2 regions of the Streptomyces sp. NPDC034670 genome follow, and region 1 is predicted to be linked to the other one. Evidence: predicted binding sites of a transcription regulator. Region 1 holds the regulator's gene; the other holds the start of a gene.
What was found. The regulator HrcA, encoded in region 1, represses chaperone genes, less so after heat shock. The targets are predictions, from matches to a motif close to TTNGCACTCNGNNNNNCNGAGTGCNAA.
Positions count from the first base shown of each region.

Region 2: a site for HrcA is predicted at 1,950-1,976, ahead of groES (co-chaperone GroES). Genes of this name have one in related genera too.

Region 1 is NZ_JBVITR010000026.1:84,046-90,918, reverse strand. Features, by position in the region: gene ACZ56B_RS18910 (SpoIIE family protein phosphatase) at 1-754, shown strand, start outside; gene hemW (radical SAM family heme chaperone HemW) at 793-2,025, shown strand; gene ACZ56B_RS18900 (DUF3097 domain-containing protein) at 2,125-2,931, opposite strand; gene ACZ56B_RS18895 (MBL fold metallo-hydrolase) at 2,960-3,697, opposite strand; gene hrcA (heat-inducible transcriptional repressor HrcA) at 3,858-4,874, shown strand; gene dnaJ (molecular chaperone DnaJ) at 4,875-6,011, shown strand; gene ACZ56B_RS18880 (nitronate monooxygenase) at 6,173-6,873, shown strand, end outside.
Region 2 is NZ_JBVITR010000028.1:75,051-80,411, forward strand. Features, by position in the region: gene groL (chaperonin GroEL) at 1-1,380, opposite strand, end outside; gene groES (co-chaperone GroES) at 1,495-1,803, opposite strand; gene ACZ56B_RS19595 (polysaccharide deacetylase family protein) at 2,284-3,222, opposite strand; gene ACZ56B_RS19600 (THUMP-like domain-containing protein) at 3,313-4,500, shown strand; gene ACZ56B_RS19605 (LacI family DNA-binding transcriptional regulator) at 4,801-5,361, opposite strand, start outside.

The sequences.
Region 1 (6,873 bases):
CGGCGCCGTCGCCGAGATCCCGGGCGTGCGCAGCGCCCTCGTCCACGAGCCCTACGACAAGGGCGGACCGAGCGGGGACTTCTACGACCTCTTCCCGGCCGGCCGGGACCGCTGGTGCTTCGTCCTCGGCGACGTCCAGGGCAAGGGCCCGGAGGCCGCCGTGGTCATCGGGCTGGTCCGGCCCTGGCTGCGGCTGCTCGCCCGTGAGGGCTACCGCGTCGCCGACGTCCTCGACCGCCTCAACCAGCTGCTCCTCGACGACGCCACGGAGGCCGCCGACGCCGCCGCCCGCGCGCTCGTCGCCGCCGGCGCCCGCCCGACCGCCCCCGGCGACGGCCCGCAGACCCGTTTCCTCTCCCTCCTCTACGGCGAGCTCGTCCCCGTCGACGGCGGCGTCCGCTGCACCCTCGCCTCCGCCGGCCACCCCCTGCCCCTGCTGCTCGCCCCCGACGGCACGGTCCGTGCCGTCGCCCGGCCGCAGACCCTGCTCGGGGTCGTCGAGGACGTCACCTACACCAGCGAGACCTTCGAGCTGCGCTCCGGCGACACCCTGCTCTGTGTCACCGACGGTGTCACCGAGCGGCGCTCCGGCTCCCGCCAGTTCGACGACGGCGACGGGCTGGCCGCGGCCCTGGCGGACTGCGCGGGCCTGGACGCCGGCCCGATAGCGGAACGCATCACCCGGCTCGTGCACGAGTTCGGCGCCCTCCCGCCCGCGGACGACCTCGCCCTGCTGGTGCTCCAGGCCGAGTGACACGGGGGCGACGCGCCGGGTGCGGGACAATGGAGCACATGCCTTCCGCACTCCCCGACGGCGAGCCCGTCCCCGCCGACGGCGCGCTGCCCGCGTCCGCGCTCGCCGGGGCCGCCGACCGCCCCCTCGGGTTCTACCTGCACGTCCCGTACTGCGCGACCCGCTGCGGCTACTGCGACTTCAACACCTACACCGCGACCGAGCTGCGCGGCACCGGCGGGGTGCTGGCCTCCCGCGACAACTACGCCGAGACCCTGACCGACGAGATCCGCCTGGCCCGCAAGGTCCTCGGCGACGACCCGCGCGAGGTGCGCACGGTGTTCGTCGGCGGCGGCACGCCCACCCTGCTGGCCGCCGAGGACCTGGTGCGGATGCTGGGGGCGATCCGCGACGAGTTCGGGCTGGCGGCGGACGCGGAGGTGACCACCGAGGCCAACCCGGAGTCGGTCGACCCGGCCTACCTGGCCACCCTGCGGGCCGGCGGCTTCAACCGGATCTCCTTCGGCATGCAGAGCGCCCGGCGGCACGTGCTGCGGGTCCTGGACCGCACCCACACCCCCGGCCGGCCCGAGGCGTGCGTCGCCGAGGCCCGCGCGGCGGGCTTCGAGCACGTCAACCTCGACCTGATCTACGGCACCCCCGGCGAGTCCGACGACGACTGGCGGGCCTCGCTGGACGCGGCCCTCGGGGCGGGACCCGACCACGTCTCGGCGTACGCCCTGATCGTCGAGGAGGGCACGCAGCTCGCCCGCCGCATCCGGCGCGGCGAGGTCCCGGCGACCGACGACGACGTGCACGCCGACCGCTACCTCATCGCCGAGCAGACCCTGTCGGCGGCGGGCTTCGCCTGGTACGAGGTGTCGAACTGGGCCACCTCCGAGGCGGCCCGCTGCCTGCACAACGAGCTGTACTGGCGCGGCGCCGACTGGTGGGGCGCGGGCCCCGGCGCCCACAGCCACGTCGGCGGCGTGCGCTGGTGGAACGTGAAGCACCCCGGGGCGTACGCGGCGGCGCTGGCGGCGGGACGGTCGCCGGGGGCCGGGCGCGAGGTCCTGTCGGACGAGGACCGCCGGGTGGAGCGGATCCTCCTCGAACTGCGCCTCGAGGAGGGCGTCCCCCTCTCCCTCCTCCGCCCGGAGGGCCTGGGGGCCGCCCGCCGCGCCCTGGCCGACGGCCTGCTCCGGCCGGGCCCGTACGAGGAGGGCCGCGCGGCCCTCACCCTGCGCGGGCGGCTGCTGGCGGACGCGGTGGTGCGGGACCTGGTGGACTGAACGGGGGCCTCCCCGCCCCCACCCGCCCCCGGGGCGCTGCCCCCGGGCCGCTCCCGGCGTCCGGGGAGCGGGGAGCCGGGGCGGGGAGCGGCCGGCCGGTCAGGACGGCGGCGCGGTCACGAAGTCGATCAGCTCCTCGACCCTGCCCAGGAGGGCCGGCTCCAGGTCCTTGTACGACCGCACCCGGGACAGGACGTGCCGCCAGGCCGCCCCCGTGTCCTCCGGCCACCCCAGCGCCCGGCACACGCCCGTCTTCCAGTCCTGCCCGCGCGGCACCCGCGGCCACCGCGGGATCCCCAGCGAGGCCGGCTTCACCGCCTCCCAGACGTCGACGTACGGGTGGCCCACCACCAGGGCGTGCTCGCTCGTCACCGACTCGGCGATGCGCCACTCCTTGCTGCCCGGGACCAGGTGGTCCACCAGGACGCCGAGGCGGGCGTCCGGGCCGGGGGCGAAGTCCGCGACGACGGACGGCAGGTCGTCGACGCCCTCCAGGTACTCCACGACCACGCCCTCGACGCGCAGGTCGTCGCCCCACACCTTCTCGACCAGCTCGGCGTCGTGCCGGCCCTCGACGTAGATGCGCCCCGCGCGGGCCACCCGCGCGCGGGCGCCGGGGACGGCCACCGAACCGGACGCCGTCCGGGTGGGCCGCGGCGGGCCGGCGGCGGGCCGCACCAGGGTCACCGGGCGGCCCTCCAGCAGGAAGCCGCGCGGCTCCAGCGGGAACACGCGGTGCTTGCCGAAGCGGTCCTCCAGGGTCACCGTGCCCGCCTCGCAGCGGATCACCGCGCCGCAGAAGCCGGTGCCGGGCTCCTCCACCACCAGGCCGGGCTCGGCCGCGACCTCGGGCACCGGCTGCGGCTTCTTCCACGGAGGGGTCAGATCGGCGGAGTACTGGCGCATTCCGCTGACGATAGGAGGAATCCGCCCGTCAGGAGTGGCGTGACACGCCGAAACGGGCCGCCAGGGCGTCGCGTTGGGCCCGGACGAACGCCGCGTCCACCACCGCCCCGTGGCCGGGGACGTACCGCGCGTCCTCGCCGCCCAGCTCCAGCAGCCGGTCCAGGGCGGCCGGCCAGCGGGACGGGACGGCGTCGGGGCCCGCCTGCGGTTCGCCCGACTCCTCCACCAGGTCGCCGCAGAAGACCACCACCGGGTCGCCGGGGACCAGCACCGCGAGGTCGTGGGCCGTGTGCCCCGGGCCCACGTCCGCCAGCAGCACCGGCCGGCCGCCGTCCGGGCCGAGGTCGAGCGTCCGCTCGCCGGACACCGTGTGGCGCGGCCGGACCAGCGCGTCCACGGCCTCCCGGGCCACCCGCGCGTCCAGCCCGTGGCGCACCGCGTCCGCGCGCAGCTCCTCCCGCCCGTACGCCGGCGCCGCGCCCGCCCCCGCCGCCCCGAACACCTCCGCGTCCGCGAACGCCGCGGCCCCGAGGACGTGGTCGAAGTGGGGATGGGTGAGCGCGAGATGCGTCACACGGCGTCCGGTGAGCGCCCGCGCCTCGGCCCGCAACCGTGCGCCCTCGCCCGGACTCGAGCCCGCGTCGACGAGCAGCACGGCGTCCGCCCCGACGACGAGCCCCGCCGTGCAGTCCCACCCCGGCAGCCGGCGCCGCCCCACCCCGGGCGCCACCCGCTCCCACCCCGCCTCTTCCCACGTCACGGTCATACGGGGACGCTACCGCCGCCGTGCCGCCCGGCGCGGCGGCGCGGGACCGGCCTTGCCCGAGGTGTACCCCCCGGCCGTACACTGGGCCGGGGAAGTCTGGCACTCGCGTGCGAAGAGTGCCAGGGAAGTTACCGGGCGGAAGCGACTGGAGGTGTGCGCGATGCTCAGCGAACGCAGACTCCAGGTGCTGCGCGCGATCGTCCAGGACTACGTCGGCACCGAGGAGCCCGTCGGCTCCAAGGCGCTCACCGAGCGGCACCGGCTCGGCGTCTCCCCGGCCACCGTGCGCAACGACATGGCCGCGCTGGAGGAGGAGGGCTACATCGCCCAGCCGCACACCAGCGCCGGCCGCATCCCCACCGACAAGGGCTACCGGCTGTTCGTCGACAAGCTCGCCGGCGTCAAGCCGATGAGCCCGCCGGAGCGGCGCGCCATCCAGAACTTCCTCGAGGGCGCCGTCGACCTCGACGACGTGGTGGCCCGTACGGTGCGGCTGCTCGCGCAGCTGACCCGGCAGGTCGCCGTCGTGCAGTACCCGTCGCTGACCCGCTCGACGGTGCGGCACGTGGAGCTGCTGTCCCTCGCGCCGGCGCGCCTGATGCTGGTGCTGATCACGGACACCGGCCGGGTCGAGCAGCGCATGGTCGACTGCCCGGCCCCGTTCGGGGAGGCGTCCCTGGCGGACCTGCGCGCACGGCTCAACAGCCGGGTCGCGGGCCGCCGGTTCACCGACGTGCCGAACCTGGTGGAGGACCTCCCGGAGGACTTCGAGGCCGAGGACCGCGGTACCGTCTCGACGGTCCTGTCCACCCTCCTGGAGACGCTCGTCGAGGAGAACGAGGAGCGGCTGATGATCGGCGGCACCGCCAACCTCACCCGCTTCGGGCACGACTTCCCCCTCACGATCCGGCCCGTCCTGGAGGCGCTGGAGGAGCAGGTGGTGCTCCTCAAGCTGCTCGGCGAGGCGAAGGATCCGGGCGTGACCGTCCGCATCGGTCACGAGAACGCCCACGAAGGACTCAACTCCACGTCCGTCGTGTCGGTCGGCTACGGTTCGGGCGGCGAGGCTGTCGCCAAGCTCGGCGTGGTCGGACCGACCCGCATGGACTACCCCGGAACGATGGGAGCGGTACGCGCAGTGGCACGGTACGTCGGACAAATCCTGGCGGAGTCATAGGTGGCCACGGACTACTACGCCGTACTCGGCGTACGCCGCGACGCGTCGCAGGAAGAGATCAAGAAGGCCTTCCGGCGGCTCGCCCGCGAGCTGCATCCGGACGTCAATCCGGACCCGAAGACCCAGGAGCGGTTCAAGGAGATCAACGCCGCCTACGAGGTGCTGTCGGACCCGCAGAAGAAGCAGGTCTACGACCTCGGCGGCGACCCGCTCTCGCAGTCCGGCGGCGGCGGCGCGGGCGGCTTCGGCGCCGGTGGCTTCGGGAACTTCTCCGACATCATGGACGCGTTCTTCGGCACGGCGTCGCAGCGCGGGCCGCGCTCGCGCACCCGCCGCGGCCAGGACGCGATGATCCGCATCGAGGTCGAGCTCGACGAGGCCGCGTTCGGCACGACCAAGGACATCCAGGTCGACACGGCGATCGTCTGCACCACCTGCAGCGGCGAGGGCGCCGCTCCGGGCACCAGCGCGCAGACCTGCGACATGTGCCGCGGCCGCGGTGAGGTCTCCCAGGTCACGCGCTCCTTCCTGGGCCAGGTCATGACCTCGCGCCCGTGCCCGCAGTGCCAGGGCTTCGGCACCGTGGTCCCCACGCCGTGCCCGGAGTGCGCGGGCGACGGCCGGATCCGCTCCCGGCGCACGCTCACCGTCAAGATCCCGGCCGGTGTCGACAACGGCACCCGGATCCAGCTCGCCGGTGAGGGCGAGGTCGGGCCGGGCGGCGGTCCCGCCGGCGACCTGTACGTCGAGATCCACGAGCTGCCGCACCCCACCTTCCAGCGGCGCGGCGACGACCTGCACTGCACGGTCACCATCCCGATGACCGCGGCGGCCCTCGGCACCAAGGTGCCGCTGGAGACGCTGGACGGCATGGAGGAGGTCGACATCCGGCCCGGCACCCAGTCCGGCCAGTCGATCCCGCTGCACGGCCGGGGCGTCACGCACCTGCGCGGCGGCGGCCGGGGCGACCTCGTCGTGCACGTCGAGGTCCAGACCCCGACCAAGCTCGACCCCGAGCAGGAGCGGCTGCTGCGCGAACTGGCCAAGCTCCGCGGCGAGGAACGCCCGCAGGGCCAGTTCCAGCCGGGACAGCAGGGACTGTTCTCGCGGCTGAAGGACGCCTTCAACGGGCGGTGAGCCGCCCGGTCGCGGGGCGGCCGGCCGCTGCCGGGGTCCGGGGGGCACCCCCGGGCGGGCACGGTCGGCCGGGCCCCGCTCCCGCGGTGCTCCGGAAAGCGGCCCGCGCCCGGGGGACGGGTCGCTTCGGGTGCGTCCGGGGGACGTGACACCATGCCGTCATGTCCTCCGTACCGACCGATCTCTTCCCGCACCCGATCGTGCAGGCGCCCATGGCGGGCGGTGTCTCCGTGCCGCAGCTCGCCGCCGCCGTCTCCGAGGCGGGCGGGCTCGGTTTCCTCGCCGCCGGGTACAAGACCGCGGACGGGATGTACCAGGACATCAAGCAGGTGCGGGGACTGACCGGCAGGCCGTTCGGCGTCAACCTCTTCCTGCCCCAGCCGGAGACGGCCGATCCCGCCGCCGTCGGCGTCTACGCCCACCAGCTGGCCGGGGAGGCCGCCTGGTACGAGACCGAGCTCGGCGACCCCGACGGCGGCCGCGACGACGGTTTCGACGCCAAGCTCGCCGTCCTCCTGGACGACCCGGTGCCGGTGGTGTCGTTCCACTTCGGCGTGCCGGCCCGCGGGGTCCTGGACTCCCTCCGCCGCGTCGGCACGTTCACCCTGGCCACCGCCACGACCGCGGAGGAGGCACGGGCCGTCGAGCGGGCCGGCGCGGACGCGGTGATCGCGCAGGGCGTCGAGGCCGGCGGCCACCAGGGCACCCACGCGGACGTCCCGGAGGCGGACGGCTCCGGCATCGGGCTGCTGTCCCTGCTCGCCCAGGTCCGGGAGTCCGTCGGCATCCCGGTCGTCGCGGCCGGCGGCATCATGCGCGGCAGCCAGATCGCCGCGGTGCTCGCGGCCGGAGCCGCCGCGGC
Region 2 (5,361 bases), on a different contig from region 1:
GACGCCCGCGTTCTCCGCGATCCAGCGCAGCGGCTCGACGACGGCGTTGCGGACGACCGCGACACCGGTGGCCTCGTCGCCGGACTTGTCGAGGTTGCCCTCGAGGACCTTGGAGGCGTGGACCAGCGAGGAGCCACCACCGGAGACGATGCCCTCCTCGACCGCGGCGCGGGTCGCGGAGATGGCGTCCTCCAGGCGGTGCTTCTTCTCCTTCAGCTCCACCTCGGTGGCGGCGCCGACCTTGATCACGCACACGCCGCCGGCCAGCTTCGCGAGGCGCTCCTGGAGCTTCTCGCGGTCCCAGTCGGAGTCGGTGGTCTCGATCTCGGCCTTGATCTGGCCGACGCGGCCCTCGACGTCCTCCTTCTTGCCGGCACCGTCGACGATCGTGGTGTCGTCCTTGGTGACGGTGACGCGGCGGGCGGAGCCGAGCACGTCCAGGCCGACCTGGTCGAGCTTGAGGCCGACCTCCTCGGAGACGACCGTGGCGCCGGTGAGGACGGCCATGTCCTGCAGCATCGCCTTGCGGCGGTCGCCGAAGCCGGGGGCCTTGACGGCGACGGCGTTGAAGGTGCCGCGGATCTTGTTGACGACCAGGGTCGACAGGGCCTCGCCCTCGACGTCCTCGGCGATGATCAGCAGCGGCTTGGAGGCGTTGGCCTGGATGACCTTCTCCAGCAGCGGCAGCAGGTCCGCGATCGCGGAGATCTTGCCCTGCGTGATGAGGATGTAGGGGTCGTCGAGGACGGCCTCCATGCGCTCCTGGTCCGTCACGAAGTACGGCGACAGGTAGCCCTTGTCGAAGGCCATGCCCTCGGTGAAGTCCAGCTCCAGGCCGAAGGTGTTGGACTCCTCGACGGTGATGACGCCGTCCTTGCCGACCTTGTCCATCGCCTCGGCGATGAGCTCGCCGACCTGGCTGTCCTGGGCGGACAGCGCGGCGACGGCGGCGATGTCGGCCTTCTCGTCGATCGGGCGGGCCGAGGCGAGCAGGTCCTCGGAGACCGCGGCGACGGCGGCGTCGATGCCCTTCTTCAGGGCGGCCGGGGAAGCGCCGGCGGCGACGTTCTTCAGACCCTCGCGGACCAGGGCCTGGGCCAGGACGGTGGCGGTGGTGGTGCCGTCACCCGCGATGTCGTTGGTCTTGGTCGCCACCTCCTTCACCAGCTGGGCGCCGAGGTTCTCGTACGGGTCCTCGATCTCGACCTCGCGGGCGATCGTGACACCGTCGTTGGTGATGGTGGGGGCGCCGAACTTCTTGTCGATGACGACGTTGCGGCCCTTGGGGCCGATCGTCACCTTGACCGTGTCGGCAAGCTTGTTGACGCCGCGCTCGAGGGCGCGACGGGCGTCCTCGTCGAACTTCAGGATCTTCGCCATGGCAGCGGGAGCCCTCTCGGAAATCTGGGTGAAATCACTGCGCCCCGGGCGCCCGGCTTCTTATCGGTTGCGGGGACCAGGGGCGCAGTTCGAGCACATCTGCTACGAGGTGACTTACTTCTCGATGATCGCGAGGACGTCGCGGGCCGAGAGGACGAGGTACTCCTCGCCGTTGTACTTCACCTCGGTGCCGCCGTACTTGCTGTACAGCACGACGTCGCCGACCTTCACGTCGAGCTCGACGCGCTTGCCGTCCTCGATGCGGCCCGGGCCGATGGCCAGGACGACGCCCTCCTGGGGCTTCTCCTTGGCGGTGTCCGGAATGACCAGGCCCGAAGCCGTGGTCTGCTCGGCGTCGAGCGGCTGGACCACGATGCGGTCCTCGAGCGGCTTGATGGCAACCTTGGAGCTGGCGGTCGTCACGATCCGACCTCCCCCTTCGGAGATCTCACGGGGTTAACTGTCTGAGGTGGCGACCAGGTCGATCCGTCGTCGCGGGTGCCGGACCTGCCCGTCGCGTAGTTGGCACTCTCCAGGGGGGAGTGCCAGGTCCGAGACTATGACCGCGATTAGCACTCGGTCAAGCGGAGTGCCAATTGCCCGCGGCGCGTCGGCGGTACGGGGGTGTTCTTCGCACGGGTGTGCGGGGGTGGGCGCGGGTGGGTCCGGTGCCGCGGCGACCGTCCCGGAGGCCGCCGCCCCGGGCCCCGCTCCGGCCCGCACGGCCCCGCCCCCGGACCCCCCGTGCCCCACGAGCAGGGGACGCGCTCCCGGACGGGCCGGGGAGCGGGCGGTGCCCGTCGGTGACCGCCGGGCGGGGCCCCGGTACCCGGAAGGCGGCCCCGCCGGCCGCCCGTCCGCGGGCCCCGCCCCTCCGGTCCGCGCGGGGCGGCGGCCGGCGCCTCACAGGTAGTCCTCCAGCCGCCCCACCGCGTACCCCTCGGCCGTGACCTCGTCCAGGAAGCGGCGGATCATGTCCGGCATCGTGCCCTCCCACTCCCCGCGGCCCCGGAAGTGACTGAGGACGATGTCGCCGGGGCGCAGCTCGCGGTCCCCCTCGCGGTACTCCCAGCGGTCGGCGAAGACCTCCTCGTTCCAGAGGGGGACGTGGGTGATGCCGCAGGCCTTCGCGGCGCGCAGGGTGTTCTTGTCGTAGGTGCCGAAGGGCGGGCGGAAGAGGACCGGGCGCTCGCCGTAGCGCTCCTCGATGACGTCCTGCATGCCGCAGATCTCGCGCTTCTGGCGGGCGTAGGACAGGCCGCGCAGGGCGGGGTGGCGCAGGGTGTGGTTGTGCAGGGCGACGCCCCGGTCCTGCATCTCCTTGAAGTAGCCGTAGTCCTCCTTGACGAGGTAGTCGCTGAGGAAGGCGCTGTACGGGATCCTCAGCTCGCTCATCATCCGCAGGAACCGCGGGTCCTTCTCGGCGCCGTCGTCGATGGTGAGGAAGACGACCTTCTCCTCGGTGGGGACGGTGGTGAAGACCGGGGGCAGGCCCAGCCGGCGGTGGCCGTCGACCTCGAAGCCCTCGCGGGTGGTGATCCGCGGCTTCTTCCGCGGGGCCGCGGGAGCGGTCCGGGGCACCTTCTTCAGCCCCCAGCGCTTCGCGGCGGCGACCCGCGCGGCGTGTGCCGCGCGCAGTTTCGTGGCGTAGGAGTCGAGGGCGCGGGCCGGGGGCGCCTCCCGGGGCTGCTGGCCGCCCGCCGGCGGAGCCTCGGCACCGCCCTCGTCCCGGCCGCAGGCGGAGAAGAGGGTGGCGAGCGCGAGCACGGCGAGGCCGATCCGCACACCGCCCGGCGACCGGCCACCGGACCGTTTTTTGTCATTTTGTACTACTACTCGCATGGAGCCGGATCCTCGCAGTCCGTCGCCCGCGCCCCGGCCCGACACCGCGGCCGGAGGCACACGGTCCACCGACTGGCCCACAATGAGCCGGTGAACGACCTCGCCCCGCTCCTCACCCCCGAAGGCCGCGCCCTCCTCGACGAGGTGCGCGACACCGACCCGGCGCACGAACTCGCCGTCGCGACCCGGCTGCGCCGCGACCACCCCGCCGAGCTGGTCTCGGCGGCGCTCGGCCAGGCGCGGCTGCGGCAGCGGGCGGTGGCGAAGTTCGGGGCCGAGGACGCCCGGCGGATGTTCTTCACCCCGAACGGGGTGGAGCAGTCCACCCGCGGGAGCGTGGCGACGCACCGCGCCGAGTGCCTCCGGGCGATGGGGGTGCGGTCCGTCGCCGACCTGTGCTGCGGGATCGGCGGTGACGCGATCGCGTTCGCCCGCGCCGGGATCCGGGTCCTGGCCGTCGACCGGGACCCGCTGACCTGCGAGGCGGCCCGCGTCAACGCCGACGCGCTCGGTCTCGCCGACCTGATCGAGGTGCGTGAGGCCGACGTGACGGAGGTGGACACGGCCGGATGCGACGCCGTGTTCGTCGACCCGGCCCGGCGCTCCTCCGGGCGCGGCCGGATCTTCGACCCGGAGGCCTACTCCCCTCCCCTGTCCTGGGCCGTGTCCGCCGCGCTCCGGGCGCCGCTCGGCCTGCTGAAGATCGCACCCGGCATTCCGCACGAGGCGATCCCCGCGGAGGCGACGGCCGAGTGGGTCTCGGACGGCGGGGACGTGAAGGAGGCCGTGCTGTGGTTCGGCCCGCGTGTGACGCCGGGGGCGCGGCGGGCGACGCTGCTGCCCGCCGATGCCGGCATCCACGCGACACCGGACACCGCGCTCCCGGACCCCGGGGTCCGACCGGTCGGGCGGTACCTGTACGAGCCGGACGGAGCCGTCATCCGCGCCCACCTGGTCGCCGAGGTGGCCGCGGACCTGGAGGGCGGGCTGATCGACCCGACCATCGCCTACGTCACCTCCGACGAACTGCACAGCACGCCGTACGCCACCGCCTACGAGATCACCGACCGCCTGCCCTTCAACGCCAAGAGGCTGAAGGCACTGCTGCGGGAGCGGCGGGTCGGCACCCTGACCGTCAAGAAGCGCGGCTCGGCGGTGGAGCCGGAGGAGCTGCGGCGCAGGGTCCTGCCCAAGCCGCACGGCACCGCGTCCGTCACGGTGTTCCTGACCCGCGTCGGCGGCGCCCCGACGATGCTGCTCGGGCACCCGGTGCGGTGAGACCGGCGGGGGCGGGGCGACGCACGCCGGGCCGGGTCCGGCCCGCCGCCCCCGGTCCCGTCGTCCCCGGTTCCACCACCCCCGGCGCTCCGTCGCAGGCAGGCGCACGTGCCCGGCCGGTGACGGGAAACACCCCCGGAACGGTTCTCCCCGGAGTCCGGGGACCCCCGGAGTTCCCCGGACTCCGGGGAACTCCGGACTCCGGGAATTCCGGGCCCGCCCTCCCGGGCCCCCCGAAATTTTCGAACCGCTGCGGCCGGCTCCACCGGGCGGATGCCCGTCCCCGTCGGCGCCGCGGGGTCACGTCCCCGCCGGCGTCCCCGTGCTGCTGCGCACCACCAGGCTCGTCGCCAGCTCCACCCGGGTCGCCGCCGGCTGCTCCCCCCTGCCGAGGTCGAGGACCAGCCTGGCCGCCGCCTCCGCCATCTCCGTCAGCGGCTGCCGCACGGTCGTCAGCGGCGGCCCCACCCAGCGGGCCACCGGCAGGTCGTCGAACCCGACCACGCTCAGGTCCTCGGGGATCCGCAGCCCCAGCTCGCGCGCCGCCTCGTACAGCCCGAGGGCCTGGAGGTCGTTGCCGGCGAAGACGGCGGTGGGCCGGTCCTCCCGGCCCAGCAGGGCGAGGCCCTGCCGGTAGCCGGCCTCGTGGTGGAAGTCGCCCGTCACGATCAGGGCGGGGTCCACCGGCAGCCCGGCGGTCTCCAGGGCGGCGCGGTAGCCGTCGACGCGGGCGCGGCTGCACATCATCCGCGAGGGTCCGCTGATCGCCCCGATCCGGGTGTGGCCCAGGTCGATCAGGTGCCGGGTGGCGGCGAGCCCGCCCTGCCAGTTGGTCGCGCCGATGGAGGGCACGTCGATGCC